DNA from 2 places in the Bacillus sp. OTU530 genome. Region 2 is predicted to be linked to the other one. Evidence: riboswitches for the same ligand, from Rfam matches in the RefSeq annotation. Region 2 holds a riboswitch; the other holds the start of a gene.

Region 1 (3,143 bases), on a different contig from region 2:
AAGTTGTGGAAGTAAATGAAAAGCTAAGTGATAGCCCTGAGCTTGTGAATGAGTCTCCGTACGAAGGTGCGTGGATGGTAGTTGTTGAGCTTGCGGATGCAGCTGAGCTTGATAGCTTATTAACTGCTGAGCAATATGAGAAAATGACAAATCAAGGGTGAAGAATGAGGAGACGGACAAACCGTCTCCTTCTTGCTTTTTACACTTTAAAAAAATATAAATTTTCCAACGAGAAGTTAACTCGACATATCGGGACATTTTAGGAATAAAGTGTAAGTGCAACTACGTCTCTGTCTGCGCCTGCCGGTTTGCCAATCGACGAGTTTTCTTTAGCAAAATTGACAATATTTGCGTATGGTCAGTTTCGATAAAACAGGAAACAAGACGAAAAGAAAGAATATACTATATATTAAGGTTGTATCATAGTCTACATTAGTCGGGTGATGCACAGTGATGGAAATGGAAAAAGTGATAATTGTTGAGGGAAGATCCGATAAGAAGAAAATTGCAAATCTTATTAAAGAGCCTGTAGAAATCGTATGCACAAATGGAACGATCAGTTCATCTAAAATGGACGAATTTGTTGACAAGCTCTATGATAAAGAGGTGTACATACTGGTTGATGCAGATGAAGCAGGCGAGAAGCTTCGCAGGCAATTCAAGCGTGAATTCCCGCATGCAGAACATTTGTATATTGACCGTACGTACCGGGAAGTAGCGACAGCACCAGTGCAGCACCTTGCAAGCGTGTTGCTTGGAGCAGATATAGACGTGTATGCAGAATTTTTAAAGTAAGGATGACGTGAATGATTGAATGGACAGGGGAAGATGTGGAAAGCAACATTCAAGAGGAAGAAGCAACAGTTCTTTATGTGCAGACGCCCATGTGTGGAACGTGCCAGCTTGCGAAGAGGATGTTAACAGTTGTAGAGGCGGCGCTTGAGCTTACAGTCGGTACGGTCAATCTCAATTATGCTCCTTATTTGGCGGAGCGATATGAGATTGAAAGTGTGCCGTGCCTGCTTGTTTTCAAGCGCGGCATTGTTGCGAAACGAATGTACGCGTTCCAGTCAGTAGACTTTATTTATAATGAATTGCAAAAACTCGACATATTGCCTAAGAAATAAGAAGAAAATGTCGAGCTATTATTAAAGGGTTGCTCTGTGAATAAATGGAAAATATATACAACACCTTATTCACGAGGAGTGATGGAAATGACGTTACAAGCATTGTTGCGGTCGTTTGCAAATTATGCAAGCACTCAGCAGCATTTAGAGCCGCTTTTGCCTTTGGAGGAAAAGGTTATGTGTTTTCGGTTTAAGGAAGAAAGCTGTGCTTTAAAAATGTCACGCCATGAAATCACATTGTTAGAAGGAGTAAAGGGAACAGATACGATTACATTTTGGAAAGAAGAGGACTTACATAGTTTAGTAAGCGGTCTTGTTCGGTTACAACTGCTGCTAAGGTGGAAGGGAACGGAGTATATAGGATCATACCGAACACTTTTATTGGCAGAATCGCTGTTTCATATATGCAAGCCGTTAGAAAAGGGAGCTTAAATGCTCGCTTTTTTTTTTGCATATTTATATTTTTTTAAAAAATTTCAAAAATAATAATTTTCTGTATTTTAAGTATAGAGAAATGTATTAAAATCATGGCATAATTTACTTTATGAGTTTCTTAAAATAATAATTTATTATTGTTGACATAGATATGTGAGATTGATAGAATTTCAATGATATGATAAAACATGAAACACATCAGGTAATTTATATTTGATGTTCTCTTATCAAGAGAGGTGGAGGGACTGAGCCCTGTGAAGCCCGGCAACCGTCAGCACATGTTGAAATGGTGCCAATTCCTGCGAAGCGAATGCTTTGAGAGATGAGAGGAAAGGATATACGGCGATTGTTCGAAACCTTTCTGCTTGTCTGAAGCAGAGAGGTTTTTTTACTGTAAAATATGATGTAATGAAGAGGTGAGAGGATATTGATTCTACTAGAGAACGTCCAGAAAATCTACCGTTCAAAAAGTGGAACAGTTACAGCTGTTCATGATGCAAATTTAGAGATTCGCCAAGGAGAAATCTTTGGCATTATTGGATATAGCGGAGCTGGGAAAAGCTCATTAATACGTATGCTGAATCAGCTGGAAAAGCCCACTTCCGGCCGGATTACAGTGGCAGGGCGTCTCATTTCTGCGATTCGTGGCAAGGAGCTGCGCAAGGCTCGTCAAGAAATCGGGATGATTTTCCAGCATTTTAATCTTCTTTGGTCCCGTACGGTACGCGAAAACATAGCGTTTCCATTAGAAATCGCTGGGGTTCCAAAAGAAGCGCGCCAAAAACGTGTTGATGAACTTATTCGTTTGGTTGGACTAGAGGGACGGGGAGATGCGTATCCATCACAGCTTAGCGGCGGGCAAAAGCAACGTGTTGGCATAGCGCGTGCGCTTGCAAATAATCCAAAGGTACTGCTGTGTGATGAAGCAACATCTGCTCTTGATCCGCAAACAACAGATTCTATTTTGGATTTATTAGTTGATATTAATGAAAGACTCGGCTTGACGATTGTACTTATTACGCATGAGATGCATGTAATCCGAAAAATTTGCCATCGTGTGGCTGTTATTGAGAGCGGGAACATTGTGGAGCAAGGCGAAGTTCTGGAAGTATTCAAACATCCCAAACATGCAACAACCAAAAAGTTTGTGCAGCAGGTTACTGAATCAGATGAAGCAAGAGAAACAATTGGACAACTGCTTCATAAGTATCCAGACGGAAAGATTGTAAAATTAACATTTGTTGGTGATACTGCGGAGAAGCCCCTTATTACGGATTTGATTCGTCATTTTGAAGTGGATGTTAATATTTTGCAAGGAGAAATTTCCCAAACGCAAAAAGGCTCCTATGGGACATTGTTTGTTCAGCTTCAGGGTGAGAATGAGGAGATTGTAAGAGCCATTGCTTTTATTCGAGGTAAGATGGTAGAAGTTGAGGTGGTCGAATATGAACAATGAGTGGTTAGAGCTAATTAAATTGGAAAAACTAATCGATGCAACGCAAGAAACCATCTATATGACAGCTATTTCAGTTACAGTTACATTCATTCTAGGACTAGCATTAGGATTACTTTTGTTTTTAA
Region 2 (3,143 bases):
CGTTATGGTAATAACCAATTTGCTGACATAGCTCCTCGCCTTTTGCTACAACCAAACCGCTTAATACATCGTTATGTCCAGCGAGATACTTTGTGCCGCTGTGAATTACAATATCTGCGCCAAGTAAAAGTGGCTGTTGCAGCACTGGCGTATAGAATGTGTTATCTACAATTAAAAGAAGATCATGTTTTTTCGTGATTTCCGCGACAGCCGCGATATCAGTTACTTCCATTAAAGGATTGGTAGGAGTTTCCACAAATACAGCCTTTGTGTTCTCGGAAATTGCTGCTTCTACTTCCGCTAGGTTATGCGTATCAACATACTTAAAGCGAACACCCCATTTGTTTTCATGCTCTGTAAATAAACGGTACGTTCCGCCGTATAAATCCTTAGATACAATCATTTCATCTCCTGTTTTAAACAGAGAGAGAACAACAAGAATCGCAGCCATGCCAGAGCTGCATGCAAAGCCTTGATCGCCGCCTTCTAGATCAGCGATGGCGCGCTCCAAAATTTTTCTTGTTGGATTTCCTGTGCGAATATAATCGAAGCCAGTAGATTGTCCAATTCCTTCATGACGATAAGCAGTAGAAAAATAAACAGGCGGATTAACCGCTCCTGTAGCTGTTTCGCTGCGGTTTCCAATTTGAGCTAGTTTCGTTTCTTGTGAATACATAGTGCAGTTCCTCCTTTAATAAACAATAAAAGCCTTCTTTGTTGTGAAAGAAGGCTTTGTGCTCGGTGAGAATACCTTCTTATCTCTCAAATTCTGTTAGAATTTGTTGGAGTTAGCACCTTTTTAACTGCATGTTAATGGTTGCTGAGGCGTCGTCAGGCCAGTTCCCTCGACCTCTCTTGATAAGAGAAAAAATTATAAAATTGTAAGTCCCTTATATAATTTATACTAAATACAGTATAAAAATCAATTCCCTTTTTATAATCTTCCGTAAATTCTTTGATTTCAAAAAATGCCATTGACTTCACTCCAGTACACATGCTAAATTAAGTGAAAATTGGGATTTGCTATATGAAGACGATAATGCCGTTTCTATGTTATCATAACCTTAGATGAAAATATAATGCTCTTATCGAGAGAGGCAGAGGGAAAGGCCCGATGAAGCCCGGCAACCTTCAAGCTTGTATGCTTGAAACGGTGCTAACACCTGCAGAACGAATCTGTTCTGGATGATAAGAGGGACATCAAACCCCCTCTTTCTGTCTGAAGAGGGGGTTTCTTACTGAAATCCGAGAGTATATGTTTCGAGTATTGTCAAGCTATTGCGGTCTGCTTCTTTTTGCAAAATAATCCTTCTACTAGTAAGAACAAAAGCACTGGTAGCAGAGAAGAGCTTAAGGAGTATTTCCGTCAGTTAACTCCAGCCGAACCGCTTGGGTTGTTTTGCTACAGGAGCAGGGATGGACCACGTCTGCTTTTCTTATAGTATTTTCCTTCCGGGAACGGAGCTACACATACATTGATTAGAGAAAGAAGGGGAAGAGAATGAGGTTGTTAGAGAGATTAAAGGGAGGCGTCGTACTTGGTGACGGTGCGATGGGAACACTTTTATATTCGCGTGGCCTGCAAAGCTGCTTTGAGGAGCTGAATGTAACAGATCCAGAGCGTATTATCGATATTCATCGGCAATATGTAGAAGCGGGTGCGGACGTAATTCAAACGAATACGTATGGAGCGAACGAAGGCAAGCTTCGTATGCATGGTCTGGGAGATCAAGTATCCCGCATCAACCGTGCAGCTGTACAAAATGCGAAACGGGCAGCGAATGCAGAGACGTTGATAATTGGAACAATCGGCGGTATGAAGCATATCGGCGGCGTTACGCTTAACGACGTAGAGCGTGAATTTATGCTTGTGGAGCAGGCGAATGCCTTGCTTGGAGAAGGTATAGACGGCCTCCTGCTTGAAACATTTTACGATGAAACAGAGCTGCTGCACGCACTTCGTATTTTACGAAAAGAAACGAATGTACCGATTATCGCGCAGCTTGCTTTACATGAAGTGGGACTTACACAAAGCGGAACATATGCGGAAATAATTCTAGCTGAGCTCCTTGAGCAAGGAGCGGATGTGGTAGGTCTTAACTGCCGCCTTGGCCCGCTTCATATGATTGAATCACTCCAATTGATGTCTATTCCAGAAAAAGGCTATTTATCTGCATATCCAAATGCAGGCTTGCCGAAATATGCAGATGGTCGTTACACTTACGAGGGAACTGTAAAATATTTTGAGGATACAGCCGAGCAGTTTGTGAAGCAGGGAGTGCGCCTTTTAGGAGGCTGCTGCGGTACAACGCCTGAGCATATAAGAGCGATGAAGCAAGTGCTTGCAAATGCGGCACCTGTTCTTGAGAAAGAGCGTCATGCTCGTCCGGCTCCTGTTGTTGTGAAAGAGGCGCCTTCAATCCAGAAGGCTACCCTAGCGGAAAAAGCTAAAAAGGATACGACGATTATCGTTGAGCTGGATCCGCCGAAAACGCTGAATACGCAGCTCTTTTTTGAAGGAGCAAAGGCACTAAAACGTGCAGGAGCGGATGCGGTCACGCTTGCTGATAATTCACTAGCTAGTCCGCGTGTTTCCAATATGGCGATGGGCGCGCTTTTGGCTCGTAACGATATCCCGGTACTGACGCATTTAACATGCCGTGATCATAATTTAATCGGATTGCAATCCCATTTGCTTGGATTATCAGCTTTAGGCCTTAATGAAGTGCTTGCGCTCACAGGTGACCCTGCGAGAGTCGGGGATTTCCCTGGAGCAACATCTGTATATGATGTTTCTTCCTTTGAGCTGATTCGCATGATTAAGGAAATGAACGAGGGACGTTCTCCGTTAGGAAAAACGATTGGACAAGCGACAACCTTCTCAGTAGCAGCTGCCTTTAACCCAAATGTACGTCATGTGGATGCAGCTGTACGAAGAATGGAGAAGAAGATCGAAGCGGGTGCGGATTATTTCTTAACGCAGCCAGTTTATGATCTGGATGTGCTTCATCGAACATATGAAGCGACAAAACATCTCGAGCAGCCTATATATATTGGAATTATGCCGCTTGTAAGCAAGAAAAATGCAGATTTTCTCCATTATGAAGTACCAGGTATTACATTACCTGAGGAAGTGCGACAAC

Evidence for each region. A riboswitch is a leader RNA that binds a small molecule or an ion and turns the genes downstream of it on or off. The one in region 2 is predicted to bind S-adenosylmethionine.
Region 1: another riboswitch for S-adenosylmethionine. It lies ahead of AAHB12_RS19570 (methionine ABC transporter ATP-binding protein); the one in region 2 lies ahead of AAHB12_RS00055 (bifunctional homocysteine S-methyltransferase/methylenetetrahydrofolate reductase).

The regions. Positions count from the first base shown of each region.
Region 1 is NZ_JASATP010000029.1:27,265-30,407, reverse strand. Features, by position in the region: gene gcvH (glycine cleavage system protein GcvH) at 1-161, shown strand, start outside; gene AAHB12_RS19585 (toprim domain-containing protein) at 451-795, shown strand; gene AAHB12_RS19580 (thioredoxin family protein) at 807-1,127, shown strand; gene AAHB12_RS19575 (hypothetical protein) at 1,215-1,559, shown strand; SAM riboswitch class I at 1,784-1,891, shown strand; gene AAHB12_RS19570 (methionine ABC transporter ATP-binding protein) at 1,990-3,018, shown strand; gene AAHB12_RS19565 (methionine ABC transporter permease) at 3,008-3,143, shown strand, end outside.
Region 2 is NZ_JASATP010000001.1:8,823-11,965, forward strand. Features, by position in the region: gene AAHB12_RS00050 (methionine biosynthesis PLP-dependent protein) at 1-676, opposite strand, end outside; SAM riboswitch class I at 753-865, opposite strand; SAM riboswitch class I at 1,083-1,195, shown strand; gene AAHB12_RS00055 (bifunctional homocysteine S-methyltransferase/methylenetetrahydrofolate reductase) at 1,502-3,143, shown strand, end outside.